2 regions of the Kocuria sp. CNJ-770 genome follow, and region 2 is predicted to be linked to the other one. Evidence: riboswitches for the same ligand, from Rfam matches in the RefSeq annotation. Region 2 holds a riboswitch; the other holds the start of a gene.
The links. A riboswitch is a leader RNA that binds a small molecule or an ion and turns the genes downstream of it on or off. The one in region 2 is predicted to bind thiamine pyrophosphate.
Positions count from the first base shown of each region.

Region 1: another riboswitch for thiamine pyrophosphate. It lies ahead of BJF77_RS13870 (FAD-dependent oxidoreductase); the one in region 2 lies ahead of BJF77_RS19095 (ECF transporter S component).

Region 1 covers NZ_MKJW01000115.1:5,076-12,454, reverse strand. The annotation lists gene moeB (molybdopterin-synthase adenylyltransferase MoeB) at 1-336, opposite strand, end outside; gene BJF77_RS13880 (thiazole synthase) at 333-1,235, opposite strand; gene thiS (sulfur carrier protein ThiS) at 1,237-1,476, opposite strand; gene BJF77_RS13870 (FAD-dependent oxidoreductase) at 1,473-2,801, opposite strand; TPP riboswitch at 2,791-2,892, opposite strand; gene thiE (thiamine phosphate synthase) at 2,959-3,627, shown strand; gene BJF77_RS20160 (hypothetical protein) at 3,794-4,774, shown strand; gene BJF77_RS13855 (VOC family protein) at 4,930-5,841, shown strand; partial or broken gene BJF77_RS13850 (carboxylesterase family protein) at 5,816-7,188, opposite strand; gene BJF77_RS13845 (aldo/keto reductase) at 7,284-7,379, opposite strand, start outside.
Region 2 covers NZ_MKJW01000166.1:45,163-52,541, reverse strand. The annotation lists gene BJF77_RS19125 (low molecular weight protein-tyrosine-phosphatase) at 1-270, shown strand, start outside; gene BJF77_RS19120 (uridine kinase) at 267-860, shown strand; gene BJF77_RS19115 (aminodeoxychorismate lyase) at 890-1,771, shown strand; gene BJF77_RS19110 (energy-coupling factor transporter transmembrane protein EcfT) at 1,874-2,671, opposite strand; partial or broken gene BJF77_RS19760 (ABC transporter ATP-binding protein) at 2,668-4,433, opposite strand; gene BJF77_RS19095 (ECF transporter S component) at 4,430-5,050, opposite strand; TPP riboswitch at 5,139-5,260, opposite strand; gene BJF77_RS19090 (DUF4235 domain-containing protein) at 5,493-5,771, opposite strand; gene mnhG (monovalent cation/H(+) antiporter subunit G) at 5,829-6,317, opposite strand; gene BJF77_RS19080 (monovalent cation/H+ antiporter complex subunit F) at 6,323-6,595, opposite strand; gene BJF77_RS19075 (Na+/H+ antiporter subunit E) at 6,592-7,320, opposite strand; gene BJF77_RS19070 (Na+/H+ antiporter subunit D) at 7,317-7,379, opposite strand, start outside.

The DNA of each region.
Region 1 (7,379 bases), on a different contig from region 2:
CCGCACGAGCGGGTTGAGGGCGGTCACGGCCTCCGCGGCGGACTCCGCCTTGGGCCGGCCGACGTCGGCGGTGCGGTGCACCACCTGGCGCTGCAGGTTGGAGACCGCCACGACGTCGTCGTCGACGATCCCCAGCGTCCCCACGCCGGCCGCGGCGAGGTACTGCAGGGCCGGGGCGCCCAGTCCGCCCGCGCCGACCACGAGCACCCGGGCGCTGCCGAGCCGGCGCTGGCCGAGCGGGCCGATCCCGGGCAGGGTCAGGTGCCGGGCGTAGCGCTCGAGCTCCGCACGGGTCAGTTCGGGGCCGGGCTCCACGAGCGGGGGCAGCGCGCTCACGGGCGCTCCCCCACGGGCGCCCAGTCCCCGCGCGGGACGTCCGCCGGACCGGCGGACGCACCGGCGGACGGACCGGCGTCGGGCGCGTCCGTGTCGATCCGCCCGGCCATCGGCGAGGACGCCTGGGCGTGCCGGCGGGCCGGGATCCGGCCGGCGCGGGCGGCCAGCCGCCCGGCGGCCACGGCGTGGCGCATCGCGGTGGCCATGGCCACCGGGTCCTGGGCCCGGGTCACGGCGCTGGCCAGCAGCACGGCGTCGCAGCCCAGCTCCATGGCGAGCGCGGCCTCGGAGGCGGTGCCGATGCCGGCGTCGAGGACCACGGGCACCGAGGCACGGGAGGCGATGAGCTCGATGTTGTGCGGGTTGAGGATCCCCAGCCCGGTGCCGATCGGCGCGCCCAGGGGCATCACGGCGGCCGCGCCGAGGTCCTCCAGACGGCGGGCCACGGCCGGGTCGTCGGAGGTGTAGGCGAAGACCCGGAAGCCGCGGGCCACGAGCTGCTCGGTGGCGTCGAGCAGCTCCACCACGTCGGGCAGCAGGGTGTCCTCGTCGGCGATGACCTCCAGCTTGACCCAGTCGGTCTCCAGGGCCTCGCGGCCGAGCTCGGCGGTGAGCAGGGCGTCCCGGGCGGTGTAGCAGCCGGCGGTGTTGGGCAGGATCCGGATGCCGTTGCGCTCGAGCATCGCGAACAGCGAGTCGCCGTGGCCGGGGGCGTAGCGGCGCAGGGCCACGGTGGTCAGCGCGGTGCCGGAGGCGAGCAGGGCCTGCTCCAGGGTGTGCAGCGAGCTGAGCCCGCCGGTGCCCATGATCAGCCGGGAGGACAGCTCGGTGCCGTCGAGCACGATCGGGTCCACGGTGGGCGCGAGGTGGGATGCGGGGTGGGGTGCGGGGCGGGTCATGTCAGCCTCCCTGGACGGCGGTGATGATCTCGACGGCCTGTCCCTCGGCCACGGGGGTGCGGCCCCAGCGGCTGCGCGGGACCACGGCGGCGTCCACCGCCACCGCCACGCCCAGCCGGCGGCCGTCCAGCGGGGCGCCGTCGGGGCCCAGGGGCCGCCCGACGGTCTCGGCCACGAGGTCCACCACGGTGGTGTCCCCGCCGACGACGTGCGGGCGGCCGTTGAGGGTGATGGCGGTCATCGGGTGCTCCTGTTCGGGGTGCGGGACCCGGTCGCGAGGTCCACGGAGGCCGCCTCGACCGGGCGGTCGAAGCGGTGCGGGTCGGTGCTGGCCAGGTGTTCGGCGTCGGGGCCCGGATCCGTGCCGGACCGCCCGAGCACCAGCTCCGCGGCGAGGCGGGCGGCCAGCGGGGCGAGCAGGACGCCGTGGCGGAAGTAGCCGGTGGAGACCACGAGACCGGCCACCGGGTCTTCCCCGGAGCCGCGGACGCGGCCCAGGTACGGGATGTCGTCCGGAGTGCCGGGCCGGGCGCGGGCCATGGCCTCGACCAGCTCGAGGTCGGCGACGCCGGGGACCACGGCCTGGGCGTCGCGCAGCAGCCGGAACACGCCCCCGGCACTGATCCCGTCGAGGTCGTCCTCGCGGGAGGTCGCCCCGATCACCACCGTCCCGTCGTCGCGGGGCACCAGGTAGACGGGCACGCCGTGGACCACACCGCGGACGGTGCGCTCGAGCAGTGCGGGCGCCCCGGCGGGCGGGCGGGCGCGGAGGATGTCCCCGTGCACCGGGCGCAGCGGCGGCCGCCAGGACCCGGGCAGACCCTCCAGGTCGCTGAGACCCGTGCCGGGGGCGAGGACCGTCTCCGCCACCGAGACCATCCCGCCGCCGGCCAGGCGCAGACCCGTCACCGCGCCGTCGGGGCCGTGGCGCAGCCCCGCGGCGCGGTCGTGCACCAGGCGGGCGGGCCCGCCGTCGGCGCCGTCCGTTCCGCGGGGCCCGGACGGTGCGGGGAGCTCGGGGGCGACGAGGGCGGCGAGCAGCCCGGCCACGAGCCGGCGCGGGTCCACCTGGTGGTCGTCGGGAATGCGGTGCACGGCGGACAGCCGCGGGCTCAGGGCCGGCTCCAGGGCCCGGGCCGCGCGCAGCGCAAGCGGCTCCACGGCCAGGCCGTGGCGCCGCTGGAGCTCGCGCAGGTCCGCCAGGGCCTGCCGGTCGGCGGCGTCGACGCCGCACACGAGCGTCTCGGTGGCGCGGTAGCCCACCGAGCCGCCGGCGGCCTCCTCCACGGCGGCCACGAACGCCGGGTAGGCGCCGGCCGAGGCGAGCATCAAAGGATAGAGCGGCTCCTGCTGGTACTGGACCTCGCTCACCGGGGCGAGCATCCCGGCTGCCGCCCGGCTGGCCCCGGCGCCGGGCTCGGGATCCACCACGGCCACCGAGCGGCCGCGGCGGCGCAGCTCCCAGGCCGTGGCCAGGCCGACCACCCCGGCCCCGACCACGGCGACGTCGGCCCGCACGTGCTGGGCGGCGGGCATCGGAACGGGGGGCGCGGATGTCACCGGCATCGTCCTTTCCTACGGCGGCATGACCCGCATCAGGTGTGGCGGTCGGCGCCGGACGCCCTCTCAGCCCCGTGGGGCTCCCGCAGAACCGCTGACCTATCATCAGCGTGTGACCCAGCATACCCAGGACACCGCTGCCCCCGCCGCCTCCGAGCTGCGCATGACGCGCACGGACCGGCTCCTCGCCGCCCGGCTGTACGTGTGCACCGACGCCCGCCGCGCACAGGGCGACCTCGAGGAGTTCCTGCACGCCGTCTGCGCCGGCGGGACGGACATCGTCCAGCTCCGGGACAGGAGCATCGACACCGACGAGGAGATCGCCGCGCTGCGCCTGCTGGGCCGGGTCGCCGCCGAGTACGACACGCTGGTCGCCGTCAACGACCGCGCCGACCTCGCCGCGCTCGTGGGCGCCGACGTCTTCCACGCCGGCCAGCACGACCTCACCCCCGCTCAGGCCCGGCAGCTGTTGGGCCCCGACGTGCTGATCGGACGATCCACCCACGACCTCGGCCAGGCCCGGGCCGCGCTGGCCGACCCTGATGTGGACTACTTCTGCACCGGGCCCGTGTGGGAGACCCTCACCAAGCCGGGCCGGTCCGCCACCGGCCTTGACTTCGTGCGGGAGGTCGCCGCACTGACCGAGGCCCGGCTGGACGCCGACCAGGCGGCCGCGCCCGTGCCCTGGTTCGCCATCGGCGGCATCGACGAGCAGCGCCTCCCCGAGGTGCTGGCCGCCGGGGCGCGCGGCGCCGTGGTGGTCCGGGCGGTCACCGAGGCCCCGGACCCGCGTCTGGCGGCCGGACAGCTGCGCAGCCTGCTCCCCGCCTGACCCCTTCCCCGCCCGGCACCCTCCCTGCTCGGCACGTCTCCTGCCCGGCCCCCCGGGCGGGGACGTCCCGAAGGGCACGACGGCCACAACTCCCCACCGGCTCCCCGCCGCCGCACAGCACCGTCTGAGAGCATGGACCTCACGGACGACGACGGAGGAGTGGCCCATGGACCCCGAGCTCGACCCGCAGGTGCGGCACGCGGTGGAGCATCCCGCGCAGACCGCCCGCGGCCCGGAGGACGTGCAGCTGCGCGTCCGGCTGGCCGGCGAGCCCGCCCAGCGAGCGCTGGGCACCCACTGGGAGGAGGGCGCCCCGGAGGACGCCGCCCCGGGCGAGGACCGGCTCGCGGCGGCCGTGCTGCTGGCCACCCTCTTCGGCGACACGTTCTGGCTCGAGCGGGCGGCCCGGCTGCCCGGTGACGTCCCGGGCTGTCCCTCCGCCCCGCCGAGCGGGCTGCTGGAGTTCACCCGCGTGCCCGGCGCCCGGGCGGCCATGGCCTCGGTGCTGGAGCGGCCCCTGCTCACCGGGCTGCTGGAGTGGGGCACGAACCCGCTGCCCGAGCAGCCCCCGCTGATCGTGGCGCAGGCCGCCCGGGACCTCTCGATCCCCGACGACGGGCGCGTCTACCGGGTGGTGCGCCGCCGCGCCGAGCGCTTCCTGGCCCGTGAGTACGACGGCTCGGAGTCGCTGGAGCGGTTCGTGACCCTGCTGACGGAGGCCGAGAAGGGCCACCGCGAGGACGGGCCGGTGCTCTCCGGCGAGACGCTGCCGCCCGCCGCTCCCCCGGCCGCTCCTCCACCGCCGGCAGCCCCGGCGCCGCGGGCACCCGGGGACGGTCCGGCCGGGCCGCCGCCGTCGAACCCCTCGATCGCGGACGCCCCGCAGGCTCCGCAGTGGGGCGTCAGCCCGTCCACGCCCGCTCCGCCGCCGCCCGGGCAGGTCGGCCGGCCCGGGGCTCCCGGGGAGCCGTTCCCGGGCCAGTCCCAGGGCGGGCCGTTCCCCGGTCCGGCGCGGGCGGCCCCCTGGCGGGGACCGGCGGCCCGGCGGCCGGCGGATGGCCGCCGCGCCCGGCCCACGATCCCGAGGAGGACGACTCCGACAACCTCAAGGCCTGGGGCCTGGTCCTTCTGGCGATCGTGGCGGTGATCGTGGCGCTGATCTTCGTGCTCTGACCGGGACGGCCTCGCGCCCGGCCCCGAGGTGACGGATGCCCCCAAGATACTTGCACGGGAAATATTTTCCGGGGTATCCTTGGGGACATATCAACCTTTGTGGTGCCGATGCCGACGGAGAAGCCCGAGATGCCGATCTTTCCCCAGAACCCCGACCCCCGGAGCCTCACGCCGCGCCCGGCCGACGACCTGCTGTCCGCCGGGACCCGGATGGGCGCCGTGGAGCTGCTCGTGGCCGACCTGGACACGATGCTCGCCTACTACACGGACGCCGTGACCCTCGAGGTCCTCGCCCACGCCGGGGACACGGCCGTGCTGGGTCGTGACGGCCGGACCGTGCTGCGCCTGCGGCAGGTCCGGGAGCTGCCGCCGGCCCGCCGCGGCCAGGCGGGGCTGTTCCACACCGCGGTGCTGTTCGAGGACGAGCCGGCCCTGGCGGCCGCCCTGGCCTCGGTCGCCGCCGTGGCGCCGCGCTCCTTCACCGGCAGCGCCGACCACCTCTACAGCCAGGCGTTCTACTTCGACGACCCCGAGGGCAACGGCGTGGAGCTCTACACCGACCGCCCCCGGGACACCTGGCGGCGGGAGGCCAACGGGCTGCTGACACTGGCGTCCAACCCGCTGGACCCCACCTCGTTCCTGGGCGAGCACCTGCGCGAGCCGGCCGGTGCGCGGCCGGCGGCGCCGCCGGCCACCCTCGGCCACGTGCACCTGCAGGTCGGTGACATCCCACAGGGCCGGCGGTTCTACGTGGACGTGCTGGGCTTCGAGGTGATGAGCGACATCGGCTCGGCCCTGTTCATCGCCGCCGGTGGGTACCACCACCACATCGGGCTCAACACCTGGCACAGCGCCGGGGCGGGCCCGCGGGCGGCCTCCCTGGGCCTGGGGCAGGTCAACATCGACCTACCCACGGCCGAGGACGTCACCGCCCTGCAGGCCCGGCTGACCGACCACCAGGTCCCCACCCGGCACGACGGCGCCGTGCTGCGCTTCGAGGACCCCTGGAACACCCTCATCCAGGTGGGCGTCGCCGCATAGGCCCCACGCGGGACGGGACCCGGACGCGGCGGTGGCGCAGGACGCCAAAGATGCGGCCGGCGTCGCCGAGGGGCTGACCACGGGCGAAGTCGGCCCACAGCCGGCGCACCTGCCGGGCGGCGGCATCGATGTCCTCCCACGCGGCGCCGGCGACCAGTCCGGTGCCGCCCAGGTCGGCTCGTCGCCGAAGAGCAGGGGCAGGTCGACCGTGTGGGCCGCCCCGTACGGGTTGCCCGGGGCCGCCCAGGAGATCACGTAGCGGTGGGCCGTCCCGCCGGCGCGCACGTGCCGGCGGGCGAAGCGGCGGATCGCCCGGGAGTAGACGGACCGGGTCGCCCAGCCGACCACGGCCCGGCGCAGCACCGGCCCCAGCAGCGGCACGCGGGTCCACCGCTGCAGGGCCGGCACCGTGGCCAGGTAGAGCCGCGCCTCCTCGGTGGTGTGGCCGATGAGGACGTCGATGTGCCGGGCCGCCCGGTCCCAGGCCGCGTCGATCTCCTCCTCGGCGGGCAGCGGGTGGTGGCCGTACTGGGTGCCGAAGGGCATCGCCCCCAGCAGCCCGAAGGGCGCCGCGTGCCGCTCCACCTCCGCCTGGGCGGCGACCACGTCGGCGGCGGGCATCCCGGCCGTCACGACCTCCGCCGCAGCGGCCATGGCGGCGTTCATCCGCTCCCGGCCGCGGGCGATGCCCAGCGGCGGGCTCTGGATGACGGCACGGCGGAACAGCGCCTCCGCGCCGGGGACGGCCATGAGGTGGGCCACGGCGTCACCGCCGGCGGACTGGCCGAAGGCGGTCACGTTGTCCGGGTCGCCGCCGAAGGCGGCGATGTTGCGCCGCACCCACCGCAGCGCCTGGAGCTGGTCGAGCAGCCCGAGGTTGGCCGGGCGGGCGTGCCCGGAGCCCAGGTAGCCGAACAGGCCGAGCCGGTAGGTGACCGTCACGACCACCACGCGCTGCTCGGCCACCAGCGGCTTCGGGTCCATGATCGGGGCGTCACCGGCCCCGGTGGTGTAGGAGCCGCCGTGGATCCAGACCAGCACGGGCAGGCCCTCGCCGGCCCGCGCGTCGCGGGGCAGGGTGACCGAGAGCCGCTGGCAGGCCTCGTCCTGCGGCAGGTCGCCGAGCGCGTCCCCCAGCACCGAGGCGAGGAAGGGCGAGCGGACCTGGGGGCAGGCGGGGGCCGGGCCCGTGGCCGGGAACGGCTCGTCCCGGTCCGGGGCGGGGACGGGAGCGGCGAAGCGGTCGGCGGTGGCGTAGGGGATGCCGCCGGCCCGGACCACGGCGCCGTCGGCCCTGGCGTGGACGGGACCGCAGGGCGGGGTGAACGTGAAGGTGGAGGTGGTCATGCGGTCCTTCCTCTGGGGTCCTGTTCCCGTGGCGGGCCGGAACCCGCGGACCGGCCGGGCGGGGCCGGCCCGCGGGCCCGACGGGTCTGGCGGAGTCAGGCGAACGGCTGCGAGGCCCGATCCAGGGCCTCGACCTCCTCGGCGGAGAGCGCCAGGCCGGGGGCGGCCATGAGCGCCGGCACCTGGTCGGG
Region 2 (7,379 bases):
CTCGTCCACTGGCGGCGCCTGCGCGCCCTCGCCCCCGACGCTCCCGCCGCCGAGAAGGTGCGCCTGCTGCGGGAGTTCGACCCCGCCGTCGCCGGCTCCGAGCACACCGAGCTGGGCATCTACGACCCCTGGTACGGGGGCGCCGAGGACTTCGAGACCACCTACGGCATGATCGCCGCCGCCGTGCCGGGGGTGGTCCGCGCCGTCGCCGGGGAACTGGACGCCGCGGTCCCCGGCGCCGGCCGCGCCCGGGACGCCGGAGACGCGTGATCGACATCGAGCTGGAGGTGGACGCCGCGGTCGCCGCGGCCCACCCGGCCGGCACCAACCTGGCCCGGCTGCTTCCCACCCCCACCCGACGTCCCTGGCTCATCGGCATCGACGGGCGCTCGGGCGCGGGGAAGACGACCCTGGCCGAGCAGCTCGCCGAGGTGCTCCGTCCCGTGCGGGACGTGACCCTCTTCCACATGGAGGACCTCTACCCGGGCTGGGACGGTCTCCGCCCCGGCACCCGGACCTACGTGGAGGAGGTCCTCACCCCTCTCCGCGCCGGCCGGGACGCCGAGTGGAGCGCCTGGGACTGGGTCACCGGGTCCCCGGGCACCCCCCGCCTGACACGCGTCGCGGAGGTCGTCGTCCTGGAGGGCGTCGGGGCCTGCTCGGCCGCCGCCCGGACCCTGCTGGACGTCTCGGTCTGGGTCGAGCTGCCCACCGCGCTGCGCTACGACCGGGCCCTGAGCCGGGACGGCGCGTACTACGCCGAGCACTGGGAGCAGTGGGCCGCCCAGGAGGACGCCTACCTGGCGGAGGACCACGTCTGGGAGCAGGTCGACGTCCTGCACCCCGGCCCCGTCCACTGAGCGGGCGCCCGCACCGACAGGAGACAACCGTGACCAGCACCGTCGTCGTCCTCGACGCCGCACACCCGGAGGGGGTCCTCGCCGACCCGGCCGTCCCGCTCGTGCGCGTCGACGACCAGGGACTCACCCGCGGGGACGGGGTGTTCGAGAGCCTGCGCGTCGTCGACGGGCGGGTGCAGAAGTTCGCCGTCCACCACCGGCGCCTGTCCGCCTCGGCGCGCCTGGCCCAGCTCCCCGTGCCCTCGGCGCAGGTGCTGCGGCAGGCCGTCGAGCTGGGGCTCGCCCACGCGGCCCCCGGCGGGGACGGAGGGCTGGGCGCCGAGCACAGCGTCAAGGTGGTCGTCAGCCGCGGCACCCCCGAAGCCGGCCCGTGGTCGTGGGTGGCCGTGAGCCCCGTACCGGAGTCCACCTTCCGGCAGCGCCGGGAGGGAGTCTCCGCGGTGCTGCTGCCCCGCGGCCACGACCCGGCGCAGGACGCCGCGCATCCGTGGCTGCTGCCCGGGGCCAAGACCCTGTCCTACGCGATCAACATGGCCGCCCTGCGCCATGCCCGTTCCCTCGGCGCGGACGAGGCGATCTTCACGGCCCCGGACGGCCGGATCCTGGAGGGCGCCACGTCCTCCGTGGTCTGCGCCCGCGTGCGCGAGGGCGTCCGCACCCTCGTGACCCCGGAGCCCTCGCAGGGAATCCTCCCCGGCACCACACAGGCCACGATCTTCGACGCCGCCCGGCGCGACGGCTGGGAGCTGGGCCACGGACCCCTGCAGTCCGCCGACCTCCTGGCGGCGGACGCCCTCTGGCTCGTCTCCAGCGTGCGGCTCGCCGTACCGGTGCGCCGGCTCGACTCCCACCCGCTGCCCGTGGACGCGGAGCTCACCCGCCTCGTGACGGGCTGGGTGGCCCGGGCGTGACGGGCACGGCCGCGCGACCTGCAGGGGCGAAGGCCGTGACGGGTGGGGACACGCAGGCCTGACGGGTGGGCGACAGGCATCCGCAGGCGCGGCGCCCCGGCCTCAGGCCCAGATGAACCGGTGCGTCCCGAGCAGGACGGAGACCACCGGTCCCGCCACGGCCACGGCGGCGCACCCCGCCAGCACCACGGCGTCCCTCCAGGAGTGTCCCGGGACCCGGACCCACGTGCGCGGGCCCGCGCCGAAGCCGCGCGCCTCCATGGTCACCGACAGCCGCGTGGCACGGCGCAGGGACTGGACCAGCAGGGTGAACGCCTGCCCGCCGAACTCCCGCAGCACGCCCACCGGGCCGTGCCCCGAGCCGGCGCCGCGGGCCCGGCGGGCCATCGCCAGCGTGGACCACTCGGTGAGCATCACGCCCACCAGGCGCAGGGCCGCCAAGGAGGCCAGCACGAACCGGGCGGGCAGCCGCAGCGTCTGGGCCAGTCCGTCGGCGAGGTCCGTCGGATCCGTGCTGAGCACGACGAGCAGGCCCGAGAGCGCCAGCGCGAGCCCGCGCAGGGCGATCGCCGCGCCCGCGGCGAGCGACCCGGCCGAGAGCTCGGTGATCCCCAGGTCGAGCAGCACCGGCCCGGAGTCCTCGGCGAGCAGCGCCGTGCCCCATCCGCTCACGAGCGCCGCGAGCAGCAGGGGCCAGGCGCGCAGCAGCTGCGCCGGCGGGCGCCGTCCGGCCAGCGTCAGCAGCAGCACTTCGCCCAGCAGCACGATCCCCGACGTCACGGGATCCGCGCTGAGCAGCAGCGTCACGGTCAGGGCCAGGGCACCGGCCAGCTTCACCACGGGATGGGCGCGGCCCAGCAGGGAGGCCCGGGCCGCCGGGCCGATCACGGGCGCGCTCACCGGACCTGCTCCGTGGCCGCCCGGAGCCCCGGCACGGGCGTGCCCGACTCCGCCACGACGCCCTGTGCGGGCGCACCGGACTCCACCACGGCACCCCGTCGAGGAGCACCCGACTTCAGCACGACGCCCCGTCCAGGAGCACCGGGCTCCACCACGGCGCCACGTGCGGGAGCGACCTGCTCCGGCACGATCCCGGGGGCGGACGTTCCCAGCTCCAGCACCTCGGCCCCGAGCGCCCGCACGAAGTCCTCGTCGTGGGTGACCGCGAGCACGGCCGTGCCGGCGTCCACGACCTCCAGGAGCAGGTCCACGAGCTCGGCCCAGGTCAGGGCGTCCTGGCCGAACGTGGGCTCGTCGAGCACCAGGACGTCCGGATCGGTGGCCAGCACCGTGGCCACCGACAGCCGCCGCTTCTCACCGCCGGAGAGGGTGAAGGGGTTCGCGTCCGCCAGGTGGGTCAGCCGCAGCCGGTCGAGCAGCTCTCCCGTGCGACGGTCCCGGTCGGCCGCCGGGGTGCCCGCCAGACGGGGGCCGAGCTCGAGCTCGGCCCGCACGGTGGCGCGCAGGAACTGGTGCTCGGGCTCCTGGAAGACCGTCCCGACGCGGGCCACCAGGTCCGGTCCGGCCCACTCCAGCGGGTCCGGTCCGGCGCCGCGGGCCAGGGCCGGGTGCGCGGTCACGGTGCCGCGCACGGGCGCCAGCAGGCCCGCCAGGGTGAGCGCGAGGGTCGACTTCCCGGCGCCGTTGGCGCCCGTCACGGCCAGTGCCCGGCCACGGAGCAGGTCCAGTCCCACGCCGGTCGCCGCGGCCGGGAGGTCCCGGCCCGCCGCGGGATCGCTCAGCGCCCGGCCCCGCCGCCGCGCCCGGCGCCGGCGCGCAGCTGCCGTGCGGAGGGCTGGGTGCGCGAGACGGCCAGCGCGGCCGCGCTCAGCAGCGGCTCCGCGTCCCCCCGGGGACGGGCGGGCGCGCGGGTGGGCGGGACCCGCCCGGGAACCCAGACCCCGGCGCGGCTCAGCTCGTCGGCGGCCTCCCCCAGGACCTGCGCCGGGGACCCGTCGTGCGTGATCCCCCCGTCGCGGCCGAGCACGACGACACGGTCCACGACGTCGGCCCACACCGCCACGCGGTGCTCCACGACCACCAGAGTGGCCCCGCTGCGGTCCAGGCACCGTGCCACCGCGTCCCGGACCTGCCGCACCCCTGCGGGGTCCAGGTTCGCGGTGGGCTCGTCGAGCAGGAGCAGCCCCGGGCTCATCGCCACGGCACCGGCGAGCGCCAGGCGTTGCTTCTGCCCGCCGGACAGGGCGGCGGTGGGATGGTCGAGCGGCAGGGCCAGCCCCACGTCGTCGAGGGCGGCGCGGACCCGGGGCCAGATCTGTTCCCGGGGCACGGCGAGGTTCTCGAGGCCGAAGGCGGTGTCGTCCCCGATACGGGACAGGACCACCTGGGACTCGGGGTCCTGCTGCACGAGCCCGGCGCGTCCCCGTGCCCGGTCCGGGTCCGTGCCGTCGAGCAGCAGCTCCCCGTGGCGGGAGAGCCCGTCGTCGTCGTGCAGGACCCCCGCGAGGGCGTGCAGGAACGTCGACTTGCCCGCCCCGCTCGGCCCCAGCAGCAGCACCCGCTCCCCCGGCTCGACCACCAGGTCGATGCCCCGCAGGGCGGGGGCCTCCCGGCCGGGGTGGTGCCAGCCGAAGCCGCGGGCCTCGACGCGGGCCCCCGCGGCGGCGGGCGTGCCGGGAGGACGCACCGCCGCGGCGGTCATCGCCGTGCGACCCGGCCCGAGGCCAGGCCCTGCAGCACGCCGGTGGCTGCGAGCGCCTTCACCACGGCCCACATCAGCAGGCCGGCGAGCACCGCGCCCGAGAGGGCCGCGAGGACCACGTAGACCACCTGGTGGCCGAGGGCCCACTCGTAGTTGTAGATGATGCTCTCGTTGACGCCCAGGAAGATGCCGCTGACCGCGCCCGCCGCGGCGGCCACCGCGGCGTTGTAGCGGCGGTAGCGCACCGCGGCGAAGACCAGCTCGGCCCCGATGCCCTGGAGGAGGCCGGACAGGATCACGGTCCAGCCGAAGTGGGTGCCCAGGAAGCCCTCGATGACGGCGGCGAGCAGCTCGCAGAACAGCGCGGCGCCCGGCTTGCGGATGATCAGACCGCCGAGCACACCGGCCACGAGCCAGCCGCCGGCGATCAGCCCCACGGCGGGCGGATAGGTCACCGCGGCGGCTCCGACCACGGGATAGAGCAGGTTCGACCACGCCCAGAAGACGACCGCGCACACGGCGGCGAGGACGGCGGCCACGACGATGTCGACGACCCGCCAGGACGAGGACCCGGGCGCACGGTTGCGGCCGGCGGGACGGTGCGTGGTGGTGTTCATGGTGCGTTCCTCCTGGGCTCAGCGAGCCATCGGTGCCAGGAGGGGAGGGGTCCGCGCGGACACGGCCGGAGCTCATGTCCGCGAGTCGTCCCTGAGGTGCTCGACTCCCTTCGCCGGTGCTAACCGGAGCAGGTTCGAGGGTCTGCGGTGATCCGCACTCTCAGCGCTGTGCCGCCGTTGCCGGCGGGGTGCGCTCCCCTGTCGTTTCAGTGGCACCGAGTCTACCCCTCCCCTGCCCGCACCGCCGCACGCACTGACATCCGGACTGTCGCCTGGACTGTCGCCGGTGCTGCCGCCCGCACGTCCGCCGTTCCGTTCCTGCCCGCGGGGCGTCCGGCGCTCCTCCCGCGGCGCGTCCGCCGGACGGCGAAGGGGCCGGTCCGCCCGGACACCGTTGCGGTGTCCGGGCGGACCGGCCCCTTCGTGAGGTGGTCCCCGGGGATCAGACCTCGGCCTGGCTGGAGGCCTTGGGGTTGTTCCGGGGCTGGTTCTCCATCTTCGCGACCTGGCGGGAGATCGCGACCTTGATCACCGTGCCGACGAGGCCGGTGACGAGCGACCAGATGATGATGCCGGTCCACGCCTCGTCCGGGTCCGGGTTCTTGGCGGGGGGCGGGTCCCCCGTGATGCGCGTCCACGCGGCGCCGAGCACCTTGTGCGAGAGCGCCACGCCGCCCAGCGAGAGGCCGGTGCCGGCGAGTTCGAGGATCTTCGTGTTCATGGACTGCTGCTCCTTGTCGTCGGGGCGGCGCGGATGCGCCCGTCGATCGTGCCCAGCCTAACGCGTCCTCCCGGATCCGTCAGTCTGCTGTCCGTCGGCGTGCTGCCCGTCCGCGCCCGGCGGGTCGGTGAGGGCCGCGTCGGTGAGGGCCGCGTCGGTGAGGGCCGCCCCGGCCGCGGCCTGCCCGCCGCCGTCCTGCTCGCCGGCACGGTTGAGCACCTCCTGCAGGTCGTCCTGCGTGAGGGTGGCCCGGTTGAGGTGCTTGGTGCGGTAGGTGGAACGGCCGACCATGTGCGCCGAGACGGGCACGGTGAGCAGCTGGAAGACCCAGCCCAGGATGATCAGCGGGATCATGACCGGGTCCCGGTTCTCCAGGGCGACGGCGGTGAGCATGAGCAGCAGCCCGAACACCTGCGGCTTGGTCCCGGCGTGCATGCGGGTCAGCAGGTCCGGGAACCGGACCAGCCCGATCGCCGCGGCCAGGGACATCAGCGCTCCGAGGACCAGGCACACGGCGGCGGCGGCGTCCAGGACGGTGTCCAGCACGGGGCTCACTTCCCGTGCTCGGCGGTCTGGGTGGCGAAGCGCGCCACCGTCACGGCGCCGATGAACCCCACCAGGGAGACGATCACCATGAGGATGAGGTTGTCGAGATGGCCGTGGTAGGCCATCTCCACGGCGAGCGACGCCGCCACGATGGCCAGCAGGACGTCGGTGGCCACCACCCGGTCCAGCAGCGACGGCCCCTTGGCCAGCCGGTACAGGGTGCCCGCGGCGGCCGTGCTGAGCAGCACGGCCGCGACGGCCACGGCGATCTCCATCACGAGCGGTCCTCCTCGGTGGTCTGGGGGTTCTCGGCGGCCCGGGGATTCTCAGTGGTTCCGGTGTTCCCGGTGGACCCGGCGGGGACGTCTCCTCGCCGGCCGCCGACGATCTGCTGCTCGGCCGTGACCGGGGAGCCGATCGCCGCGCTGTCCCGCTGCTCGGACTCCGCCGCGCCTCCCCCGCGGCGTTCGGCCCGCAGGGCGGTGAGCTCCTCCCGGGTGCCCATGATGCGGATCCACGCGGCCTCGACCTGCCGCACGGAGCGCCGGAAGGACTCGGCCTCCTCGGGGGTGCGGACGTTGAGCGCGTGGAAGTAGAGCGTCCACCGGGAGCGGTCCACCTCCACGAGGATGGAGCCCGGGATCAGGGCCATGGTGTGGCCGGTGGCGGTGAGCAGCAGGTCCGAGCGCGTGCGCAGCTCCACGCCCACGACCGCGTTGCGGGCCCGCGGGCCCACGAGGATCGCGACGAGCATGACGCCCACGCTGGCCTTGGCGACCTGCCACACGAAGGTCACTGCGAAGAGGGCGAACTGCAGCAGGTTGAACCGGCCCGAGAGCTGCACCGGGGGCAGGTAGAGCACCCAGGTCACGAGCAGTGCCAGCAGCGCGCCGAACAGCAGGTTGCCCAGGCCGAAGTCGCCCCACAGGGCACCCCAGACGAGCACGAGCCACACCAGCAGCGGCAGCTCGACGAGCAGGGAGTTCTTGGGACGCGAGCTCACGGAGCCTCCTCCACCACGGGGCGGGGAACCGATCCGGGGTCCAGCACGGCCGCGACGTA